Regions from separate parts of the Yersinia sp. KBS0713 genome, predicted to be linked through region 1. Evidence: predicted binding sites of a transcription regulator. Region 1 holds the regulator's gene; each other region holds the start of a gene.

Region 1 (6,168 bases):
ATGGCGCAAGATGTGCTGGAGTTGATGGACCAGCTTGCGATAGAGAAAGCGATAATTATTGGTCATTCGATGGGTGGAAAAGTCGCAATGGCACTGACGGCAATAGCTCCGGATCGCATTGCAAAAGTGGTCGCGATTGATGTCGCCCCGGTCAATTATCAGGTGCGCCGCCACGACTCTATTTTTACAGCGCTCAATGCCGTAAGTGCCGCCGGTATCACTCAGCGTCAGGAGGCCGCTCAACTGATGCGTGAGTCAATAAAGGAGGAGGGGGTTATCCAGTTTTTGCTGAAGTCATTTCAGAATGGCGAGTGGCGGTTTAACGTGCCTGCGCTGTGGGACCAATATAACAATATTGTCGGCTGGCAGCCCATCCCACCCTGGCCCCACCCTATTTTGTTTATTCGTGGTGAATTATCGCCCTATATCCAGGATAGCCATCGCGATGATATTGCCCGCCAATTCCCGCAAGCCCGCGCCCATGTCGTCGCCGGAACCGGTCACTGGGTACATGCTGAAAAACCTGACTCTGTCTTGCGAGCTATCCACCGCTTTATTGATGATAATCCAGCGGCCAAACAGCACACTGAATAAAAAAAACAGAGCGCGCCTTGGATGTTGATTAAAAATTATACCCTGGGGAAAAGAAATGTATTTCCTGTGGAAAAATTGTGCAAAAAAGAGCGAATTAGCCCAATCTAATCACAGTAAAGCATTGTCGTTGCTCGGTTGGCTGGGGTATTATGGCGCGCTATAAATTTGCTGCGGTGTTTGGCAGCAAATGCAAATTCAGGCTGCTGACATAGAGGTTATTCAATGCGTTCTATCTATGTTCTAAGCTTGGAATGTGTAAACCAAATCATCAAGAAAGGCTACGCCACGCTTTCTGATGTCACTCCCTTGTAGTACCGCGACCTATGGCAAAAGAACAAACGGATCGCACGACGCTGGATCTGTTCGCAGATGAACGCCGTCCGGGGCGCCCGAAAACAAACCCATTATCCCGTGATGAACAGCTTAGAATTAATAAGCGAAATCAACTACGGCGCGATAAAGTACGTGGCTTACGACGCGTGGAACTGAAGATTAATGCCGATGCCGTCGATGCTCTCAACAGCCTTGCTGAGCAGCGTAACATCAGCCGCAGTGAACTGATTGAACAGATGTTACTGGCTCAATTAGCCCATGATCAAGAGGGGTTTTAACCCTATCAGTTACCACCACGGCGTGGCGTAATCCCTTACGCCACGCCGCTATTCCTAGAAAGTTTCCCAGTTGGCGTTGCTGTCTGCCTTGGCAGCGACAGGTGCCAGTTTTAATGGATTCGCCCGAGGTTTCACTGCTGGTTTTGCCCGCGCATCATCTGATTGTAATTTAAATACCGCCACTGCTCGGTTTAGCTGCGTCGCCTGCTCTTCCAATGAAGCCGCAGCACGCGAAGCTTCCTGCACCAAAGCAGCATTCTGCTGGGTCACGCTGTCCATCTCTGCCACCGCTTGCCCAACCTGACTAATGCCCTTACTTTGCTCATCAGAAGCCGAGGCTATCTCTCCCATTAAGTCGGTTACATTAGTGATCGAACGAACGATTTCATCCATGGTGACACCGGCACTCTCCACCAATGCCGACCCACTTTTCACTCGGTTGACCGACTCGGTAATCAAGCCATCAATCTCTTTCGCCGCCTGCGCACTGCGCTGTGCCAAATTACGCACTTCACTGGCGACCACCGCAAAACCACGGCCCTGCTCACCCGCTCTGGCCGCTTCAACTGCGGCATTCAACGCCAAGATATTGGTCTGGAAAGCAATACTGTTAATCACGGTGGTAATATCCGCGATTTTGCGCGAACTGGCAGAGATCTCATCCATGGTGTGCACCACGTCAGCCACCAGCGCCCCGCCTTTTTTCGCCGTGATGGAGGCACTCGCCGCCAGTTGACTGGCGTGATGCGCATTATCAGCATTATGTTTTACGGTCGCGGTTAACTGCTCCATGCTAGCTGCCGTCTCTTCCAGTGCGGCGGCCTGCTGCTCGGTGCGAGACGACAAATCGGTATTGCCCGCAGAAATTTCGGCCGCGCCGTGATAAATCCCATCCGTACTGCTACGGATAGCCTCTACGGTATTGACCAAACTGGTTTGCACATCGCGCAATAGCGGGAATAGCTGCCCAACGCAGTTACGCCCAAAATCGACGATAGGCTGCCCAAGCTGACCGGAAGCAATAACCCGAAAATGCGCACGGATCTCATCCAGCGGACGCACCAGATTGGCCAATAGGTAGCGGTCAGTAGCCAGTAAAATCACCAGGCCGGCCACCAATGCAGAGATAAGTGTTATGCTGCTCACTTTTGTCAGTTGCGAGAATTGCACTTTCGCCACGCCAATGGCCTTTGAAGCCGCCTGATTAAAACCCTCGGCAACCGCGCCATATTGGCGGCTTAATGCAGGCACCGTTTTTTTCGCCAGATCTTGATAAGCAGCGATATTGTTATCCATTGCGGCCTGATAAAGCGGCATCACCCCCTGCTCAATTAATCCACTCCATCCATCAATCACTCCAGCGACTAAAGCAGGATCAATCTGTGCATGGTCGATAGCTTTAAACTCGGCGAGTCTTTTCTTCAGATTTTCCAGCGCGGCACTGGACGATTTTAGCTCTTTATCCGCATCGGCCAGGTTACCGCTTTGGCGATAATCGACTGCGCGGGCAAGACGGGTCACCATGCGGAAATATTGATCCGTCCCCTGATTAACTAAATTCATATTCTCAACCAACACCGTATTCGCGTTAGATGATTGTGTGAGTTGATTCAGTGATAACAATGTATAGGCAGATACGCCGCCCCAGAGCAGGCAAAAGGCGCCAAGCACCCATAATAGCGCTGCTCTGATAGTAATATTTTTTAAAAACTGCATGTTCGTTCCCCTTATATATCGGATGGTTACCGTTAGAGACTCTGGTGTTATTTGATGACCGAAAAGCAATAAAGGACGTTCCATACAGCTAACGACAACTCCTTTCCGGCAAATTTTCATCTGACGGTTTCCCCCTGGCACCGCTAATTGCAACCTTGCGGTTACACAACGGTTATCGGCAATGAGGTTATAAGGTTGAGCAACTCACAAAAATTTAATATCGCATAAACTTGATACCCGCCCGGCAGGGTTTTCTGGCATGATGCTGCGCTATGAAATGTGTTATATTATTGGGCAGAAAGCGCAATAATCTGCATAAATATTTGAATTTATAAGGTATTAAGTTATATGGCGACTGTAGGCATTTTCTTTGGCAGCGATACTGGCAATACCGAAAACATTGCCAAGATGATCCAAAAGCAACTGGGCAAAGATGTTGCTGAGGTTCACGACATTGCCAAAAGCAGCAAAGAAGATTTAGAAGCCTTCGATATCCTGCTGATCGGTATCCCAACTTGGTATTACGGCGAAGCACAATGTGACTGGGATGATTTCTTCCCGACACTAGAAGAGATCGATTTCAACGGCAAGCTGGTTGCCCTATTCGGTTGCGGTGATCAGGAGGACTACGCAGAGTATTTCTGTGATGCGATGGGCACCGTGCGCGACATCATCGAACCACGTGGTGCCGCGATTGTCGGTCACTGGCCAACAGCCGGTTACCACTTCGAGGCCTCCAAGGGCCTGGCTGATGATGATCACTTTATCGGTTTAGCCATTGATGAAGATCGCCAACCGGAACTGACGAATGAACGTGTTGATGCTTGGGTAAAACAGATCAGTGAAGAGATGAATTTGTCTGAAATCACCGGCTAATACGCCATCCCGAAAACGCTGTGGTGTATTGAGCATCGCCCAGCGTTTTCGTTGCTTTTCATCCCTTTCACCCTTCTCTGTTAAGCAGCCCACAGATCCACATCTTCATTCGTGAAAAATAAAAATAAGTCGCTACAACTTTTTAACGTTATCGCTAGCGAACATAAACTAAAATGATGCTACACCCCCATTCATCAATACACCGCATGATTAATCTGGCAAAGTGTGCAATTATATCTTTGTTAACAACCACGGTTTTCATTTGGGGCGAGCAGTTCTATAATGAGACGTAATTGTAATTATTACGCCACGGATGTCATAGGCTGAACAGCCTTAATTTGAATCGATAGTAACAGGACTGAATCCGCATGACTGACAACAACAAAGCCTTAAAAAACGCTGGCCTTAAAGTAACACTGCCCCGGCTGAAGATTCTGGAAGTGTTGCAAGATCCGGCGTGCCACCACGTCAGCGCGGAAGATCTTTATAAAAAGCTGATCGATATCGGTGAAGAGATTGGTCTGGCGACGGTTTACCGCGTACTGAATCAATTTGACGATGCCGGTATTGTGACCCGCCACAATTTCGAAGGCGGTAAATCAGTCTTTGAGTTGACGCAGCAACATCATCACGATCACCTGATTTGCCTGGATTGTGGCAAAGTGATCGAGTTTAGCAATGAAGCGATTGAAACTCTTCAACGTGAAATTTCTAAGCAACACGGTATCAAGCTGACCAATCACAGTCTCTATCTGTACGGCCACTGTGAATCCGGCGATTGCCGTGAAAACGAGTCTGCGCACGATAAAAGATAATGCCGCATTATCGCATTGATCTTATAAAGATTTTAAGCACTGAAAAAAACCCCGGCAAGCCGGGGGAAAACCATCAACTCAACTTCACTTAATTTTGTTTACCACAAAACAGGGTAAACAGCAGATAACAACAGACACAGCGATTTGAAACCCATCATCAGACTTTAACTGGCTCGGCCCGGCTATGACGTTTACCATCCGGGCTGGTTGAGCGGATCATTACATCACCACTGACTTTAGGTTGCACTTTGGCATCATACTGCTGCCATTGCTTACCACCATCAGTGGAGTACTGGATAATCAAGCCCGGTAAGGAGATATTAGCCTCCAATAGACCCGCGACCACTCGTGCTCCCGGTACCGGCAGCCGGTAAGCGATGCCCGCTTTATCCAGTTTCGCCAGTTCACGTTGACCCATAATGTTGGCAAAACGCTGCCAATCAGTGTCCAACGCCTTGGTATCCACCAGATGCGTCTCGCCGCCTCTGTACTCCCGACCCGCTTGATAATCTTGCTCCCATGACGCACGATGCCAGGCGCGCTCCGCCAGCGGTAATGCCCGTGGGAAGATCATGTACTCCATCTGCTCATCGGTACGGACAGTTTCATTCCACGACTGACCGGAGATACCGTGCACACCAGGCCATGGCTTGTCGCTCTTCGCACTGAAGTGATTACCATCGCGATCAACAGAGGTTTCGGCGTTTTGCGGCATGTTGTCTGGGGCGAAACTGAACACTTTCTCCTCGTCATTAAAGCGGGTTGCCCAGTAGTAGCCACGTTCGCTCGGGTTAACTTCATACGGCATGTCGAAGTAGACATAATCCGGGTTGGACGCCACCACTTCGTAGCCTTTATTGGCCCAATCATTGATTGAGTCGGCACCGCCCCAGAACAGGGTGTCCCAGAAGTTGACACCAACACGTTTGGTCGCAAACTCTTTCGCGTCTTTGGCATCCTTCAAGCCATCCTGCCACGCTTGCATTTTTTCGATGCCATGGGCATTAACCAATTTACTCACTTCAATGGCGAAGTAGCTGGAGAGATGCTCCACATCCTGAACTTTGCCCTGCTTGACCATCTCTTGACAGACCTGCGACTTGGCCCATGGCTTATCTTCAACACTCTTATCAATGATGCCTTTGCCCGGCTCAATTGGGCCGTTTTTGTCCTGGAACCCCGACCCCAGACGGATATTTTTCGCCTCATCACCGCCAAAGTGCCAGGTGGTCAGCGGCATACCAGCCTCTTTGTGCATCTGAGCCATTTCGCCAATCACTTTATCGACAAAGCGCTTAGAGGAGTCCAGACATGGGTTCAGATAACTTTTGCGCTCATAGAACTGCACCGAGGTGGTGTTGGAGTCATCGGTAGGATCCAGCAGGCGGAATTCATTAGCCTCTTTCTCTTTACCCTGCTTCATCAGATTGTTGTAGCGGGCCTCCATGGAAACGACCGCGGCACGAGCATGGGCTGGCATGTCAATTTCAGGAATAACATCAATCTGGCGCGCTTGGGCGTATTTCAGGATCTCGATGTAGTCATCGCGGGTGAAA
Region 2 (6,168 bases), 1.5 Mb from region 1:
GGCATCACCGACAAATGGCGTCAGTGTGTTCGCCAGGAAGCCTTTTTTCGCGACACCCTCGAATCCCCAGTGAATCGGGATACCAATGGTGTCCACCTCTTGCCCGTGGACATTCAGTGTGCGAATACGTTTGGTCACCACCGCCTTGGCCTTGATATAGCCTCGGTTAGAGCTGACTTTCACGGTATCTCCCTGCTTGATGCCCTTCTTCGCAGCCAGTTTTTCACCAATTTCCACAAACTGTTCCGGCTGGGCAATGGCATTGAGCAGCGCATGTTTGGTCCAGTAGTGGAAATGCTCGGTCAAACGATAGGTGGTGCCGACATATGGGAATTGCTCATGAGAACCCATCGCGGCCAAATCGTCTTTAAAGACGCGGGCGGCCGGGTTGGATATCACATTCGGATGCAGCGGGTTAGTCCCCAGCGGCGTTTCGAATGGCTCATAGTGCTCAGGGAACGGCCCTTCCGCCATTTTGTCGATGGCAAACAGGCGACCCATCCCTTCAGGCTGCATGATAAATGGCCCGACATCACTACCCGGTGCGGCGGCGCTGTAGTCGGGGATATCAATCCCGGTCCACTTGGCCCCATCCCACTCCAGCAACTGGCGTTTCGGGTCCCAAGGTTTGCCTTGCGGGTCAGCGGAAGCACGGTTGTACAGAATGCGGCGGTTAAGCGGCCATGCCCACGCCCAGCCCAGCGTATTGCCAAGGCCTGATGGGTCGGCGTTATCGCGACGTGCCATCTGGTTACCGGCTGGTGTCCAGCTACCGGCAAAGATCCAGCAACCGCTGGCGGTGGTGCCGTCATCACGCAGGTGCGCGAAGGTGCTGAGTTGCTCACCTTTTTTGACCAGCACTTTGCCGTCAGCATCGGTGATATCCGCCAGTGCACGACCATTACTCTCCTGCGCCACCTCTTCTGGCTCCGGATTGTCGGGGGTCAGGTAATCCCAGGTCATATTGAGCACCTGTTCTGGCACCGCGCCACCTTCCCGGCTATATCTCTCACGTAGACGCATAAAGATACCCGCCAGAATTGCGCCATCATTCAGCGCCTGTCCCGGCGCATCCGCGCCTTTCCAGTGCCATTGCAACCAGCGGCTAGAGTTCACAATCGAGCCGTTCTCTTCAGCGAAGCAGCTAGATGGCAGACGGAACACTTCTGTTTGAATTTTCGATGGATCAACATCGTTAAATTCACCGTGGTTTTGCCAGAAGTTCGCGGTTTCCGTATTGAGCGGATCAATAGTGACCAGGAATTTCAGTTTCGACAGTGAGGCGACCACTTTGTTTTTGTTCGGGAATGACGCCAGCGGGTTAAAGCCCTGGCAGATATAGCCATTCACTTTGCCCTGCGACATCATTTCGAAATACTGCAAGACGTCGTAGCCTTTATCCCACTTCGGCAACCAGTCATAACCCCAGCCGTTCTCTTTCTGGGCTTTATCGCCGTAGAAACTTTTCATCAAACTGACGAAGAATTTCGGATAATTGCTCCAGTAGTTAACCTGGCCCGGCAGCAGGGTTTTCGGCGTATTAGCCTTCAGATAGGTCTCAATATCTGGCTGCTTTTCTGACGGCAGATTCAGGTAACCCGGCAAGCTTTGTGACAGCAAACCAAGGTCGGTTAACCCCTGAATGTTGGAGTGACCACGCAAGGCGTTAATGCCGCCGCCCGCCATCCCCATATTGCCCAACAGCAGCTGAATCATCGCCATGGTGCGGATGTTCTGCGCGCCGACTGAGTGCTGTGTCCAGCCCAGGGCATACAGGAAGGTGGCGGTTTTGTCGGATACACTGGTTTCCGCGAGATATTCGCAAACCTGCAAGAAATCTTCTTTCGGCGTGCCGCAAATATTGGCTACCACATCCGGCGTATAGCGGCTGACATGCTGTTTCAGCAGGTTCCACACGCAGCGCGGGTCTTGCAGGGTGGTGTCCCGTTTGGCAAAGCCGTTCTCATCCAACTGATAGTTCCAGCTGGTTTTGTCATATTTGCGGGTTTCGGCGTCATAACCACTGAACAAACCGTCGTCGAAGGCAAAGTCTTCCCGCACCAGCAAGCTGGCGTTGGTGTATGCTTCGACGTATTCGCGATTAATTTTTTCGTGGGTCATCAGGTACAACAATACGCCGGACAGGAACGCAATATCAGTACCGGAACGGATTGGCGTATAGAAATCAGCCACCGAAGCAGTACGAGTAAAGCGCGGGTCTATCACCAGCAGCTTGGCATTGTTGTGGATTTTGGCTTCCATCGCCCAGCGGAATCCCACCGGATGCGCTTCTGCCGCATTACCGCCCATGACGATAATCAAATTCGCGTTCTTAATGTCAACCCAGTGGTTGGTCATCGCACCGCGACCAAATGTTGGAGCAAGACTTGCTACCGTTGGTCCGTGTCAGACACGTGCTTGGTTGTCTACGGCAAGCATGCCGAGAGCGCGACTAAATTTCTGGGTCAAATAACCCGTTTCGTTACTGGAGGCGGAAGCACACAGCATCCCGGTGCTCAGCCAACGGTTGACGGTCACACCCGCGTCGTTGGTCTTAATGAAATTCGCATCCCGATCCTCTTTCATCAACTTGGCAATGCGATCAAAGGCATCATCCCAAGTGATTCGCTGCCATTTATCCGAACCTGGCGCGCGGTATTCCGGGTATTTCAGGCGGCTTTCGCTGTGGATGAAATCCACCAGCCCGGCCCCTTTCGGGCAAAGTGCACCACGGTTGACCGGATGATCCGGGTCCCCTTCGATATGGAAAATACTCTCTTTAGCATTTTTCGCGCCGTCGCCGAGGCTATACATCAACAGCCCACAACCGACAGAGCAATATGTGCAGGTATTCCGCGTTTCACGGGCACGCAGCAATTTATAATTGCGTGTTTCCGCCAGCGCCACTGACGGCGCAAAGCCGAGTGCCGCGACCGTGGTTCCCGCCATACCGCCAGCGCAGATCTTAAAGAACTGCCTTCTGCTGACCTGCATGGGTCTCTCCTTCATTCATTGTCACATTGTTGAAATTTAAAATTCAGTTCGCGCTTCCCACAACAAAACGGGAGGCGCTAAAATCGCTGATGCGATATCACGCTTTGCAGTGTGGGATACATTTCTAATATAACGATACATAGCCACACTATTCTTAATGTGAATGTTACCACATTGTGATTATGGGTTATAACTTTCAGGACCGCATAGTGAGCCAGATCAAACCTTCAGAAAATGACCTCTCCACCGAAATCTGCGGTGCTAGACAGCTTAACGTGCTACAGCGTCATCAAATGGCTGCGCCACAATTGGATTGGCTGGCAGAAGAGGTGCCGGTAGCACTGGTCTACAATGGTATTTCTCATGTGGTAATGATGGCAACCCCTAAGGATTTGGAAGCTTTCGCGCTGGGTTTTTCGCTGTCGGAAGGCATTATTAGTGCGCCACAAGAGATTTATGCCATTGATGTCGCCCCCGGCTGTAACGGCATAGAAGTTAACATTGAGTTATCAAGCCGCCGCTTTGCCGGCCTGAAAGAGCGCCGCCGCGCAATGGCTGGCCGTACTGGTTGTGGTGTCTGCGGTATCGAACAACTGGACGATATCTTCCGCCCGATCTCCCCGCTCCCCTTTACCCAAACCTTTAATTTGAACCAGCTGGACCACGCCCTCGCGCAACTTAAACAGGTGCAAACCGTGGGTCAGTTGACGGGATGTACCCATGCTGCCGCGTGGATCAATCCACAGGGTGAATTATTGGGTGGCTGCGAAGATGTGGGCCGCCATGTCGCGCTGGATAAGCTGCTGGGAATTCGGGCCAAACAGCCGTGGCAACAAGGCGCGGTGCTGGTCTCCAGCCGAGCCAGCTATGAGATGGTGCAGAAAACCGCCATGTGTGGCGCAGAAATTTTATTTGCTGTTTCAGCTGCAACAACCTTAGCGGTTGAAGTCGCCGAGCGCTGCAATTTGACCCTGGTGGGCTTCAGTAAACCGGGTAGAGCCACGGTGTATACTCATCCGCAGCGAATTAGCGCGTAGAAAGACCACATAGTTAGTACGGCATTGATAATCATTTTCAATATCATTTAATTAACTATAATGATCCGAACGCTTACGCGGTGCTTACTTTTCTTGCGCCGCCCTACACCTACGGAGACGATGATTATGAGTTACTCACTGCCATCCCTGCCTTATGCTTATGACGCCTTAGAACCACACTTCGATAAGCAGACGATGGAAATCCATCACACCAAACACCACCAAACCTATGTTAACAATGCAAATACGGTGTTGGAGAGCTTCCCTGAGCTGGCTAAATTCAGCGTTGAAGAGCTGATCCAGGATCTGGACAAAGTCCCAGCTGAAAAACGCACCTTTATGCGTAACAATGCCGGCGGCCATGCTAACCACAGCTTGTTCTGGAAGGGTCTGAAACTGGGCACCACCCTGACAGGTGACCTGAAAGCCGCTATTGAGCGCGATTTCGGTGACTTTGAGAAATTCCAAGCCACATTTGAGCAAGCTGCTGCCACCCGCTTCGGTTCAGGCTGGGCCTGGCTGGTACTGAAAGCTGACGGTAAACTGGCGGTGGTTTCTACCGCGAACCAAGATAGCCCGCTGATGGGTGAAGCCGTTGCTGGCGCGTCAGGTTTCCCCATTGTGGGCCTGGATGTGTGGGAACACGCTTACTACCTGAAATTCCAAAACCGCCGCCCAGACTACATCAAAGCATTCTGGAACGTGGTTAACTGGGACGAAGCAGCAGCACGTTTCGCTCAAGCCAAGTAATTAACCAGTACCACGTAAACCTGCCTTAAACCGCACGTTTCCGGGACTAAATCGATGCCAGCAAGATCCCTCTTGCTGGCATTTTTATTGCTCATTTTACTGTTAAAGTTTAGCCAATTCCTGCCGATAGATTGTACAAGAGGGACACTGACATTTATGGCATGAATCTATGAGTCATGGCCCCATAAATGTCGCCACAAAAACGTTAGGGAGAGCACTCTTGCCAAGGCTACCCCACGTCCAGCGCCCCTTCACTCCTCTAATAATTAGACCTACCCCATTCACCTACGCTGATTGATTTGCAGCAAAGACACCGCATAACGGAGATAACATGGCAGCATTGAGCAAAGTTTTTGGTAACTTTGAAAACGTGAAAGTCGGTAAAAAGCTGGGATTAAGCTTTTTCCTGATGTTGTTGTTGGTTGGGATCATCGCAGGAACCACCGCCTATCATTTCTCCGTCATTGAAGAGCACGCTTACAAAGTCGACCTAAGCTACAAAATTAACGATGAAGCCAATCAGGCAAAATATAATCGTGCGTTATATGAGCGCACTTATGATCTGAAATACATCCAAGAAAACTCGCAGCACATCAACAATATAAAAAATCTGCTGACCCAGAGCGAAGGGCTTAGCTGGTCGGAAGATAACCGCAAAACGATAGGCAGCATTGCCGATGTGGTAGACGAATACCTGCAACAGCAGAGTAATTTCGTCAATGCAGTGGCGCATAAAGATGATGTGCGCAAAAGCTGGAATATCTCCGAAACACAGAAGAATCTCAACGAGTTACAGCAAAGTTTGCTCAATGAGGGTGCAGACACCAATACGCAAATTCTGCTCGCTGAGATGAACCAGAAGCTGATGACCGTGCGCTATAACGCGCGGGGCTTGTTACTGGATCGCAATCAGGAGGCCGAGTCGTCGCTCATTACCTCAATCAATATCGCCAACAGTGCAGCCAATGCATTTATGCCTGTGTTATCGCCGGATCAACAAAAATTATTAGCCCCGGTTATCACCAGTCTGGGCAGCTATAAAGAGAACGTGTTGGCCTATCTACCGGCTTATCAGCAAGAGCTGGAAGTGGGTAAGGTGATGGAAACCAATGCCAATGAGTTGAATAAGCTGGCAACTCATCTGTTCACCCAAGAGCTGCAAGGCACTCACGACGAGATCAATAATGCGCAATTGCAGTTAGCCATTGCCGCCATTGCCGCCCTGCTGTTTGGTTTGCTAATTTCATGGCGCATGACCCGTCAAATTACGGTGCCATTACGCACCACACTGGCGATGGCAGAGCGCATCGCCACCGGTGATCTAACGGCGGCGACCACCTCCAATCGTACTGATGAGTTGGGCCTGCTGATGAATGCCGTAGCGCGG
Region 3 (6,168 bases), 1.8 Mb from region 1:
GTCGAAAAAAAGCCCACCCGGCCCGGCAGGCTATTGGTTGTTGGAGCAGTTAACCGGTGATATCAGATAGCCCCATTCCGAGCCTCAAGCACTTTGATTAGCTAACAGCGTCATCATTTACTGCCCTCCCTATTCTGGGGCGCAGCACTGCTGATCAACTCTGTGATCCTGCCAACTTCATCAATGAGTGAAAGCGCATACACTAAAGTGTCATTTACTCTCTTCAATCAGGGGCATCATGGTCTATCAAGCAGCGTCCTCCCGCTATCAGGAGATGAAGTATCATCGTTGTGGTCGTAGTGGGCTAATGCTCCCCGCCATCTCTCTGGGCCTGTGGCATAACTTTGGTGACAGCACGCTGTACGAAAATAGCCGTAATCTCATTCACCGTGCTTTTGATAGTGGCATCACTCATTTCGACTTAGCGAATAACTATGGCCCACCTCCCGGCTCTGCTGAGCTGAACTTTGGTCGAATCCTACAGCAGGATCTGCGCCCTTATCGTGATCAGTTGATTATCTCCTCCAAAGCGGGTTACACCATGTGGCCCGGCCCTTACGGTGACTGGGGTTCGAAGAAATATCTGGTCGCTAGCATCAATCAGAGCTTACAACGTATGGGGCTGGATTATGTTGATATCTTCTATCATCACCGTCCCGACCCTAATACCCCATTGGAAGAGACCATGGCCGCCTTAGATCTGCTGGTGCGCCAGGGGAAAGCACTCTATATCGGCTTGTCTAACTATCCTGCTGAGCAAGCGCGTCAGGCATTTGAGATTCTGGCGGATCTGGGTACACCTTGTCTGATCCACCAACCTAAATACTCCCTGTTTGAACGCTGGATTGAAGCCGATCTGCAAAATGTGCTGGACGAATACGGCGTGGGGTCGATAGCCTTCTCCCCACTGGCTGGCGGGTTATTGACGGATCGCTATTTAGCGGGTATCCCGCAGGACTCTCGGGCCGCCAGCAACAGTAAATTCCTTAATCCTGAGCAGCTTACGGCAGAAAAACTGACTAAAGTTCGTCGACTCAATGAGCTGGCACTTGCCCGTGGGCAGAAACTGTCGCAGATGTCTTTAGCCTGGGTATTACGTGATGGGCGGGTGACCTCAGCACTAATTGGTGCCAGCAAAACCAGCCAGATTGATGACGCCGTGGGGATGTTGGCGAATAGTGAATTCAGCGCTGAAGAGATCAGCATAATCGAAGCCATTTTGGTGTAAACGCTCTCTTTTTAAAACATTGGCAGGGGTACTCACGGCCCCTGCTCCATTCGCCCCCATCACTCCCACAGATAAATCCTAAATATATATTTTACAGTTTTATCCGAATCCCAGAGGTTGGCGAACTGTTTAAGATAACGTCATAGCCAATAAGGCCAAGTAAGGATAAATCATGTTAAAAGTGGCCGCGTTTCAATCGACAATGCTGAAACTGAGTGTCGTAAGACCAAGAAGGGTAAAACCCCTGTTGCTGATAACCATATTAGCCTGGCTACCACTCATTCCGATGGCAAATGCTGAGAGCATTGAGTTATTACCCAGTGTCACTTTAAACATTGGCGAGCAAGATCGCAGCGGTAACTATTGGGATGGTTATGACTGGCGTGACCGCCAATGGTGGCATGATCATCAAGGGCGGGATTTAGGCGAACGTAACCGCCATGGACACTACTGGGATGGACATCGCTGGCAAGGTAGGGACTGGTGGAAGAAGAACTACTATTACCGTGAAGGGCGCTACTGGAAATACGATAAGCACTATGACAAACACGGTAAAAAACATTATCAAGGTAAAAAACATCATCAGGGTAAAGGCCATGGCCACGGTCATCACGGCGATGATTAACTAAAGGGGCGCTGGCGCGTTGTTGCCCCCCGCCAGCTTCCAGAGGTTAAATTAAGCTAATCAGCAGATAAGCATTTAGCCCAATCACGAATAAGACGACTAATTTACCTAGAATTTGGGTGAATTTTGTATCGACCAAATCCCCCATCAACTCTTTATTACCGGTGAAAACCAGCAGTGGCACCAGCGCCAGCGCAATACCAAAACTCAGTAATACCTGGCTCATCACTAATATCTGTGTTGCATCTATTCCTACCAAAATGACAATAAAGGAGGGCAACATGGTCACCGAGCGGCGCAGCCACATTGGAATATAAAACCGCACAAAACCCTGCATCACCACTTGCCCCGCCATCGTACCCACCACCGTCGATGAAAGCCCCGCCGCGATTAAGCTCAAACCAAAAACAGTGGCAGCGGCATTACCCAGCAGCGGCTGTAGGGTCAAATAGGCCTCTTCTATCTCAGCGACGTCCTGATAACCGCTGAAATGGAAAGCCGCAGCGGCAGTTGCCATCATCGCCAGATTGACAAAACCGGCGATTGTCATCGCGATCGCCACATCAAATCGGGTCGAAGCATAGCGCTGAGCTTTGGACTCGCTCCCTTCCGCCTGAGTCAATGCTGAATGCAGATAAATAACATGCGGCATGATGGTCGCCCCCAGCACACCGGCGGCTAAAAATACGGCGTTACCATTGGGTAAATTTGGGATGAGCATCCCACGACCAAGTGCGGCAATATTGGGTTGAGAGAAAATCAGCTCTACGATATAGGCGGCCGCGACAAACAATAGCAAGCCGCCGACCACTAACTCGATAGGCTTTTGCCCCCTATTTTGCAGCATCAGAATCAGGAAAGTGGCAATCCCGGTTAGCACCGCCCCTTCCAGTAGCGTGACGCCCAGCAGCAATTTGAAGCCGATGGCGGCCCCGATAAACTCAGCCAGATCGGTCGCCATCACAATAATCTCAGCTTGCACCCAATATGCCCAAACCACGGGTCGGGGGAAGCGGTCGCGGATATGCTCCGCCAGATTCTTGCCCGTCGCAATACCGAGTTTGGCGGAGAGCAGCTGAACTAACATCGCCATCACATTGGCCCACACCACCACCCACAGCAAGGTATAACCGAACGAAGCACCGGCCTGAATATTAGTCGCAAAATTACCGGGATCAATATAAGCAATGGCGGCGATAAAAGCAGGCCCCATCAGGGAAAGTTTAACTCTCCTTGATGTACGGCGGGATGTATCGACAACACGGCTATTTAGCATTCAGTAATACCCTTGGAAAATGAGGCCTTCTTTACTTGCTATCCATAATATCTAAATGATAATAATTATCAAGCGCATTTAGATCGGCAAAAATTATCTCTTTAATAGGCGACCCCAATTAATCAGCCATCTCGTCATCATTGGCTTTTGGCTACTAAAAAGTTGAGCTAAATGTGACATTACTATTTTCAAGGCAGGCGCTACAATTATTCAAGCTAGCATAGCTAACCTACTGCCACAGCAAATGATTAACAGCGTTTTTTTTTGTGACCAACCCCACTAATTTGTTTGCATTTATGAAAACGAATTTCTATATTTGCAGCTTACATCTCGTTTTTAATGTAGCCGTTACATAAAATGTCCACCAAAATCTAGCCTGCCTCAAATTTGGAGCACACATGTCCCATATTCTGCAGTTTGCGTTGGCCTTAGTCGTGGTGGCCATATTAGCTTTGGCGATCTGTAAAGATCGTAAAAGTATTCGCATTCGGTTTGTTATTCAATTGCTGGTTATTGAAGTGTTATTGGCGTACTTCTTCCTTCATTCGGAAGCTGGATTAGGTTTTGTGAAAGGATTCGCCGGTCTATTCGACAAATTACTTGGATTTGCCGCTACCGGTACTGATTTTGTCTTTGGCAATATGGGTGATAAAGGTCTCGCATTCTTCTTCCTAAGAGTGTTATGCCCTATCGTCTTTATCTCTGCTCTGATTGGTATTTTGCAATACATCAAAGTGCTGCCGATCGTTATTCGGATTATCGGGACTCTATTATCCAAAGTTAATGGCATGGGCAAGTTGGAATCATTCAACGCCGTCAGTTCATTGATTCTGGGCCAGTCTGAAAACTTCATCGCTTATAAAGACATTTTGGGCAAAATGTCTGAAAAACGCATGTACACCATGGCGGCGACCGCAATGTCGACAGTCTCTATGTCGATTGTCGGTGCTTATATGTCAATGCTGGACGCGAAATTCGTGGTCGCAGCACTGGTGCTTAACATGTTCAGTACCTTTATCGTGTTGTCGTTGATCAACCCGTATAAAGCGGAAGATGAAGAGGAGTTACAACTCAGCAACTTGCATGAAGGCCAAAGTTTCTTTGAAATGCTGGGTGAATATATCCTGGCCGGTTTCAAAGTAGCCATTATCGTTGCTGCTATGTTGATTGGTTTCATCGCATTAATTGCCGCAATGAATGCCTTATTCAGCTTGCTGTTCGGGATTAGCTTCCAGGGGATTCTGGGCTATGTGTTCTTCCCGTTTGCCTGGGTCATGGGCGTACCGACTCATGAAGCTTTGCAAGTCGGTGGCATCATGGCAACCAAACTGGTCTCTAACGAATTCGTGGCAATGATGGATTTGCAGAAAGTCGCATCAACACTGTCACCACGTAGCGTGGGTATTTTGTCCGTATTCCTGGTTTCATTCGCTAACTTCTCCTCTATCGGTATTGTAGCCGGTGCGATTAAGGGTCTGAATGAACATCAAGGCAACGTGGTTTCTCGCTTCGGCCTGAAACTGCTATACGGCTCTACACTGGTCAGTGTGCTGTCCGCCTCTATCGCGGGCCTGGTGCTCTAAGCTTCAGAAAAAACTCGCTAAAAAGGCGCTACGGCGCCTTTTTTTATGTCTGCGATTCAGGGCTGAGGAATCTGTTTGAGTGATGACTTATTTGGAAACTGACAGGCTGGAGAATATGTGCTGAAGGAATTTAATGTCAGGATTGATGGAAACATTGATTAGTTGGAAGCAGTTTGAGGGTATGGAGTGTTTTTTTGGGGGGGGATAATTGAGTGCTTGAAATAATCATGGGTCGTGCTGGATAACTTGTACTGCTACATAATGGTGGGCCGTGCGGGATTCGAACCTGCGACCAATTGATTAAAAGTCAACTGCTCTACCAACTGAGCTAACGGCCCATTATGTATTTACTGCTTAATGACAATTCGATGCTCATCGTGCGGGATTACTCCTCCTGCAGACTCGCCCTTCGGGTCAACGCTAACGCGTTGCTGTCTCGCTTCGCTCGGCTCGAACCTTTAACCAATTGATTAAAAGTCAACTGCTCTACCAACTGAGCTAACGACCCACTATATTGATAATACGAGTAAAAGAAGTGGTGGGCGATACCAGATTCGAACTGATGACCCCCTCCGTGTAAAGGAGATGCTCTACCAACTGAGCTAATCGCCCACTTCTACTACTTGAAACCTAATACTTAAAACCATGAGTGATGAGTGGTGGGCGATACCAGATTCGAACTGATGACCCCCTCCGTGTAAAGGAGATGCTCTACCAACTGAGCTAATCGCCCTCATCTATCTCACTTACTGCTTCTATCCACAACACGCCGAGTTTGGTGGGCGATACCAGATTCGAACTGATGACCCCCTCCGTGTAAAGGAGATGCTCTACCAACTGAGCTAATCGCCCCGCCGTGTTGTTGGAGTCGCATTATAGGGATAGTTCGAAGTGAGTCAACGGTTTTTAAAACGAAAACAACCGTTCGCCGCAAATTTAGACAGGATGCGATATTTATCGCCGCTATGAACGTTTGTTTAGCTATATCTGTCAGTAATCATCGATTGCCTACTGGTAACATCGTTGAGGAATTACCTGAGGGTGGTAGAATGGCGCCTACTTTTTCTAATTTCGAGCAACAACCGGCGTCTGCTGGTCGGCGTAGCGTAATAAGGCATCGATCCCAATGAAAATCAAAACCCGTTTTGCACCCAGTCCTACCGGCTATCTCCATGTTGGTGGCGCACGTACCGCGCTCTACTCCTGGTTATTCACCCGTCATTTAGGCGGTGAATTTGTGCTGCGCATAGAAGACACCGATCTTGAGCGCTCAACCCAGGAAGCTATTGATGCCATTATGGACGGTATGAACTGGCTGAATCTGGATTGGGACGAAGGCCCGTATTTCCAAACTAAACGTTTCGATCGCTATAATGCCGTGATTGACCAAATGTTGGAAAAAGGCACCGCTTATCGTTGCTACTGCTCTAAAGAGCGCCTGGATGAGCTTCGTGAG
Region 4 (6,168 bases), 540 kb from region 1:
TGTACCGGACATCGGTGCGGATGAAGTTGAAGTCACCGAAATCATGGTGAAAGTTGGCGATACCGTTGAAGCGGAACAATCGCTGATCACTGTTGAAGGTGACAAAGCTTCTATGGAAGTCCCATCACCGCAGGCGGGTGTGGTTAAAGAGATCAAAATTGCGGTTGGCGACACTGTTGCTACCGGCAAACTGATGATGATCTTCGAAGCAACAGGGGCCGCTGCGGCTCCTGCTAAAGCAGAAGAACCTGCGGCGGCACCTGCTCCGGCAGCAGCGCCTGCGGCATCAGCGGCTAAGAACGTTGAAGTGCCCGATATCGGTGACGACGAAGTTGAAGTGACTGAAGTGATGGTGAAAGTCGGCGATAAAGTTGAAGCTGAACAATCCCTGATCACCGTTGAAGGCGATAAAGCTTCGATGGAAGTGCCTGCACCTTTCGCCGGTATCGTGAAAGAGATCAAAATCAGCACCGGCGACAAAGTGAAAACCGGCTCTCCTATCATGGTATTCGAAGTGGAAGGCGCAGCACCTGCGGCAACTGCGGCTCCAGCACCGCAAGCAGCGGCATCGGTTGCAGCACCAGCGGCGGCTCCAGCAGCAGCTCCAACTGCTCCCGCCGCGAGCAAAGGCGAATTTACCGAGAATGATGCTTACGTGCATGCCACTCCGGTTATCCGTCGCCTGGCCCGTGAGTTCGGCGTCAACCTGGCGAAAGTCAAAGGCAGTGGTCGTAAAGGCCGTATCCTGCGCGAAGACGTTCAGGCTTACGTGAAAGATGCGGTGAAACGCGCTGAATCTGCTCCGGCAGTCTCCGGCGGCGGCTTGCCTGGTATGTTGCCTTGGCCGAAAGTCGATTTCAGCAAGTTTGGTGAAATCGAAGAGGTCGAATTGGGCCGTATCCAGAAAATCTCTGGTGCGAACCTGAGCCGTAACTGGGTCATGATCCCACATGTGACACAGTTCGATGAAGCGGATATCACTGAAGTTGAAGCCTTCCGTAAGCAACAGAACATCGAAGCTGAGAAGAAAAGACAAGATCTGAAAATCACCCCGCTGGTGTTCCTGATGAAGGCGGCTGCTAAGGCATTGGAAGAGTTCCCGCGCTTTAACAGCTCCATTTCCGAAGATGGTCAAAAGCTGACCCTGAAGAAATACATCAATATTGGCGTGGCGGTTGATACCCCTAACGGCTTGGTTGTTCCGGTATTCCGTGACGTGAACAAAAAAGGTATTGTCGAGTTGTCTCGCGAGCTAACTGTTATTTCGAAGAAAGCGCGTGATGGCAAACTGACAGCATCTGATATGCAAGGCGGCTGTTTCACTATCTCCAGCCTGGGCGGTATCGGCGGTACGGCGTTTACGCCAATCGTTAATGCGCCAGAAGTGGCTATCTTGGGTGTGTCAAAATCATCCATGAAACCGGTTTGGAATGGTAAAGAGTTTGCTCCGCGTCTGATGTTGCCTCTGTCTCTCTCCTTCGACCACCGTGTGATCGATGGCGCAGCAGGTGCTCGCTTCGCAGCCTATATCGCGACCATTATGGCCGATATTCGCCGTCTGGTGATGTAATCGGTAAGGCCGGCTTTGCGCCGGCCTTGTTTTTACATAAGTCGATAAGGTTGTTGAGACACTCGTCACGTGATGCAGCTTTTCAGATTATTAACAATTCTGTAAACTGCCGCGTGTCAGTATCCCGGTGGATGAACGGCGTCAGACCCGCCGGACAAACAATTAAGAGGTCATGATGAGTACTGAAATTAAAACTCAGGTCGTGGTACTTGGGGCAGGTCCAGCAGGGTACTCTGCTGCTTTTCGTTGCGCGGATTTAGGTTTAGAAACCATTCTGGTTGAGCGCTACTCCACGCTCGGTGGTGTTTGCCTGAATGTGGGTTGTATCCCTTCCAAGGCGTTGTTGCACGTCGCTAAAGTGATCGAAGAGGCCAAAGCACTGGCTGAGCACGGTATCGTTTTTGGCGAGCCTAAAACTGACATTGATAAAGTACGTGTTTGGAAAGAGAAAGTTATCAATCAGTTAACCGGTGGTTTGGCAGGTATGGCTAAAGGCCGTAAAGTCAAAGTGGTTAACGGTTTTGGTAAATTTACGGGTGCAAACACCTTAGTGGTTGAAGGCGAAAATGGCCCAACGACTATCACCTTCGATAACGCCATTATCGCTGCGGGTTCTCGTCCAATCCAACTGCCATTCATTCCTCATGAAGACCCACGTGTTTGGGACTCAACCGACGCACTGGCACTGAAAACAGTTCCTGAACGTCTGTTGGTGATGGGCGGCGGTATCATCGGTCTGGAAATGGGCACCGTTTACCACGCGCTCGGCTCTAAAATTGACGTCGTCGAAATGGCCGACCAGGTTATCCCAGCGGCTGATAAAGACGTGGTGAAAGTCTTCACCAAACGTATCAGCAAGCAGTTCAACCTGATGCTGGAAACCAAAGTGACGGCGGTAGAAGCCAAAGAAGATGGTATCTACGTCACGATGGAAGGTAAAAAAGCGCCGGCAGAACCACAACGTTATGATGCGGTGCTGGTGGCTATTGGCCGTGTACCTAATGGTAAGTTGCTGGATGCCGGTCAAGCTGGCGTTGAAGTTGATGAACGTGGCTTTATCCACGTGGATAAGCAACTGCGTAGTAACGTGCCACACATCTTTGCTATCGGTGACATCGTGGGTCAGCCAATGCTGGCACATAAAGGTGTTCACGAGGGCCATGTTGCCGCGGAAGTTATCGCTGGCATGAAACATTACTTCGACCCGAAAGTGATCCCATCTATTGCCTACACTGAACCAGAAGTCGCATGGGTTGGTTTGACTGAGAAAGAAGCAAAAGAGAAAGGCATCAGCTACGAAACCTCCACCTTCCCGTGGGCGGCATCGGGCCGTGCTATCGCTTCTGATTGTGCCGACGGCATGACCAAACTGATCTTCGACAAAGAGACTCACCGTATCATTGGTGGTGCCATTGTCGGGACTAACGGCGGCGAGCTGTTAGGTGAAATTGGTCTGGCAATTGAGATGGGTTGTGATGCGGAAGATATCGCGCTGACCATCCATGCTCACCCAACACTGCATGAGTCTGTTGGTCTGGCGGCGGAAATCTACGAAGGTAGCATTACCGACCTGCCTAACCCGAAAGCGAAAAAGAGATAAGTTCTTTTTGCAAAAGCAGAATTTTCCACTGTAGAAGTTTGCCGATGTGAAAATTTGTTGCGGTAAAAAGTTGAAGCGGCTCCTTGGTAGGGGCCGTTTTTTTGCTTAAAAGTTATCAGTTAGGCGCTTTTATAGGTCAAGATAGTGTCCCGCCCGTAACTGACTGGGGGAGATATTAAATGTGCGACGCAGCGCCGTGGCAAAATTGGCCGGGCTGGTGTATCCCGCAATAGTCGCCGCCTGGTCAATACTGACCCCCTCTTTTTTTAATGCCAGCATGGCGCGTTTTAAGCGGCAATGGCGTAGATACTCAAACACCGTGACCTGATAACTCTCACGAAAGCGCCGCTGCAAGGTGCTGGGGCTCATATTAATCGATTGAGCTAACTGGCTCATTGATAGATGATCAGCCTCACCACTCTCCAGCCAGTCGCGGACTTGCTGAATCCGATTTAACCCGCGTAACACCACTTTATTCTGTTGCTGGGCTTGTTGCTCCAGTGAGCTAAAAGCTTCAATAATCAACCCGATGCATTGGGTTTCACAGCGCATACGCGCCAGCGGTGTGGTGTAAGGGGGAGCACTGGCAATTTGCTGGGCGATGGCTCGAGCCTGCACTGATGGTTGCCATAAATGAATCGCCAGATGCTGCTGCGTAAAGTTGTACAGCGTATCCCATGCGCCATCTTGCGGCAGTAAATCGCCATACAGCCACTCGCGGTCAAAGGTCAGTGTTAGCGTGCGCTCATGGCTATTATTTTTGCCGTGGCGGGTAAAGAGGGTGCTTTCGGTGAGTGAAACCAGTGATGCATCGCCTTTTTCCTGCAAATGCAGTTGCTTACCACCAAAAGAGATATGGGCGCTGCCATTGACCACAATCGCCAATTTTAGTGCCGGATTGAGCTGGTTTTGTGTCTTGATATCGTAGAGATTGGTGACGTTCGCGGTATGTAAAATCAGATGTGGATTGAGGCGCAATACCTGAAAATCACCAAATAGCACCGGGTCAGTGGGCAGTGACTTCGTACCGCTCAACTGGTAGTCGCTGGCGACCAAATTGGATTGCTGCACAATTTGGTCACGATAAATTGGTTTAGATGAGGGAGAGACATTGCGTAACTTGTTTTTCTTCACCGCCGACATGATGGCTCTCCACTGACATTGAGGTTATGACTCGATTGACCTGATGGCAACATTGACTCTACAACAAACAGCTTTGCCGTTTAAGCAAACCTTTTCTTTGGTGGCAAATGTAACAATTAGCAGTATGAATTGATAATGAAAATAATTATCAATCTTGTTCGTTTTTGTTGCCCTATGAATAGATTGGTAGAGATTTTCCTCTGCTGACATTTGCTGTGGGCTTTTGCATCGGGGAAAGTTTAATGAACGTAAAATGGCAACGGCGCTCTCTGACGACCTTAGCGAGTCTGATCAGCATCTGTCTCTCAACACCGCTCTGGGCGGCCAGTCAAGCCGCCTCTGACACCACGACGACCCAACCACAGGAAACCACTGCCGCTGAAAATAGGGCTACCACTGGCGATACACTGGTGGTTACCGCGCAGCAGCAAGTTCGCCAGGCTCTGGGTGCCTCAACTATCACCGCAGAAGATATCCGCAAGCGCCCTCCGGCGAATGATCTGTCCGAAATTATCCGCACCATGCCCGGTGTGAATCTCTCCGGTAACTCTGCCAGCGGTCAACGCGGGAACAACCGCCAGATTGATATTCGTGGCATGGGGCCGGAAAACACCCTGATTATGGTTGATGGTCGGCCGGTTTCAAGCCGAAATGCGGTACGTTATGGCTGGCGTGGCGAACGTGATACCCGTGGTGATACCAACTGGGTTCCTGCAAATATGGTCGAGAAAATCGAAGTGTTACGTGGGCCGTCAGCAGCACGCTACGGCAACGGTGCTGCCGGTGGCGTGGTGAATATCATCACTAAACAGCCAGATAAAGAGCTACATGGTAGCTGGAACGCCTACATGAATGTGCCGCAGCACAGTGAAGAGGGGGCGACTCGTCGTACCGACTTCAGCCTGATGGGGCCATTAAGTGACACCCTCAGCTTCCGTTTATACGGCGGCTACAATAAAACCGATGCGGATGACTGGAATATCAACCAGGGCCATGAATCGGCGCGAACAGGCAATCAGGTTGGCACCTTACCGGCGGGCCGTGAAGGGGTGCGCAATAAAGATATCAATGGGTTATTGCGCTGGGACTTCGCCAAAGGCCAATCACTGGAGTTCGAGGCGGGTTATAGCCGCCAGGGGAACATCTACGCCGGTGATACCCAAAATACCAACAGTAACGCCATTGTTCGCAGTTTATACGGCGCTGAAACTAACCGCATGTACCGCGAGAATTTCGCGGTAACCCATCGTGGTTTTTGGGATAATGGCGTTAGCTCAACCTCTTATGTTCAGTATGAGGAGACACGTAACTCACGAATTAATGAGGGGCTGGCTGGCGGAACGGAAGGTATATTCTCCAATAATAATTTCAAAACCATTAAACTTGAGAACTATCTTGCTCACTCTGAAGTTAACCTGCCATTCGAATTGGGTGTCAATCAGGTGCTGACGGTGGGGGCGGAGTGGAATGATCAGAAAATGAATGATCCTAGCTCCAATACCCAAACCACCACTGAGGGCGGCAGTGTCAGCGGCCTGACCGGAACCGGGCGCAATACCCGCAGTTCTGCGCAGATAGCCTCGCTGTTTGTGGAAGATAATATCGAGTTGACTGATACCACGATGCTCACCCCAGCGCTGCGTTTTGATCATCACAGCACCGCAGGTAGTAACTGGAGCCCAGGGCTGAACCTGTCCCAGGAACTGGGTGATTACTTCACCATGAAAATGGGGATTGCCCGCTCCTATAAAGCACCAAACCTGTATCAAACTAACCCTAACTACTTGTTATATAGCCGTGGTCAGGGCTGCTATGGTGGTGGCGGTAGCTGCTATCTGATGGGGAATGATTCACT

What was found. Region 1 encodes Fur, which represses iron uptake genes when iron is present. Its sites were predicted from a motif close to ATAATAATGAGAACNACTATCAA; they were not measured.
Region 2: a site for Fur is predicted at 4,056-4,078, ahead of sodA (superoxide dismutase [Mn]). Genes of this name have one in related genera too.
Region 3: a site for Fur is predicted at 3,179-3,201, ahead of FFE93_RS06410 (Nramp family divalent metal transporter). Genes of this name have one in related genera too.
Region 4: a site for Fur is predicted at 4,443-4,465, ahead of FFE93_RS17515 (TonB-dependent siderophore receptor). Genes of this name have one in related genera too.

The regions. Positions count from the first base shown of each region.
Region 1 covers NZ_CP042173.1:3,124,918-3,131,085, forward strand. The annotation lists gene ybfF (esterase) at 1-594, shown strand, start outside; gene ybfE (LexA regulated protein) at 918-1,205, shown strand; gene FFE93_RS14865 (methyl-accepting chemotaxis protein) at 1,260-2,921, opposite strand; gene fldA (flavodoxin FldA) at 3,270-3,797, shown strand; gene fur (ferric iron uptake transcriptional regulator) at 4,166-4,612, shown strand; gene FFE93_RS14880 (beta-N-acetylhexosaminidase) at 4,770-6,168, opposite strand, start outside.
Region 2 covers NZ_CP042173.1:43,824-49,991, reverse strand. The annotation lists gene fdnG (formate dehydrogenase-N subunit alpha) at 1-2,994, opposite strand, end outside; gene fdhD (formate dehydrogenase accessory sulfurtransferase FdhD) at 3,177-4,031, shown strand; gene sodA (superoxide dismutase [Mn]) at 4,158-4,781, shown strand; gene FFE93_RS00190 (methyl-accepting chemotaxis protein) at 5,113-6,168, shown strand, end outside.
Region 3 covers NZ_CP042173.1:1,371,721-1,377,888, reverse strand. The annotation lists gene FFE93_RS06425 (LysR family transcriptional regulator) at 1-70, shown strand, start outside; gene FFE93_RS06420 (aldo/keto reductase) at 239-1,228, shown strand; gene FFE93_RS06415 (DUF2502 domain-containing protein) at 1,401-1,853, shown strand; gene FFE93_RS06410 (Nramp family divalent metal transporter) at 1,900-3,129, opposite strand; gene FFE93_RS06405 (NupC/NupG family nucleoside CNT transporter) at 3,528-4,712, shown strand; tRNA gene FFE93_RS06400 (tRNA-Lys) at 4,975-5,050, opposite strand; RNA gene FFE93_RS06395 (RtT sRNA) at 5,081-5,213, opposite strand; tRNA gene FFE93_RS06390 (tRNA-Val) at 5,249-5,324, opposite strand; tRNA gene FFE93_RS06385 (tRNA-Val) at 5,370-5,445, opposite strand; tRNA gene FFE93_RS06380 (tRNA-Val) at 5,489-5,564, opposite strand; gene gltX (glutamate--tRNA ligase) at 5,839-6,168, shown strand, end outside.
Region 4 covers NZ_CP042173.1:3,668,599-3,674,766, reverse strand. The annotation lists gene aceF (pyruvate dehydrogenase complex dihydrolipoyllysine-residue acetyltransferase) at 1-1,570, shown strand, start outside; gene lpdA (dihydrolipoyl dehydrogenase) at 1,746-3,170, shown strand; gene FFE93_RS17520 (helix-turn-helix domain-containing protein) at 3,300-4,313, opposite strand; gene FFE93_RS17515 (TonB-dependent siderophore receptor) at 4,556-6,168, shown strand, end outside.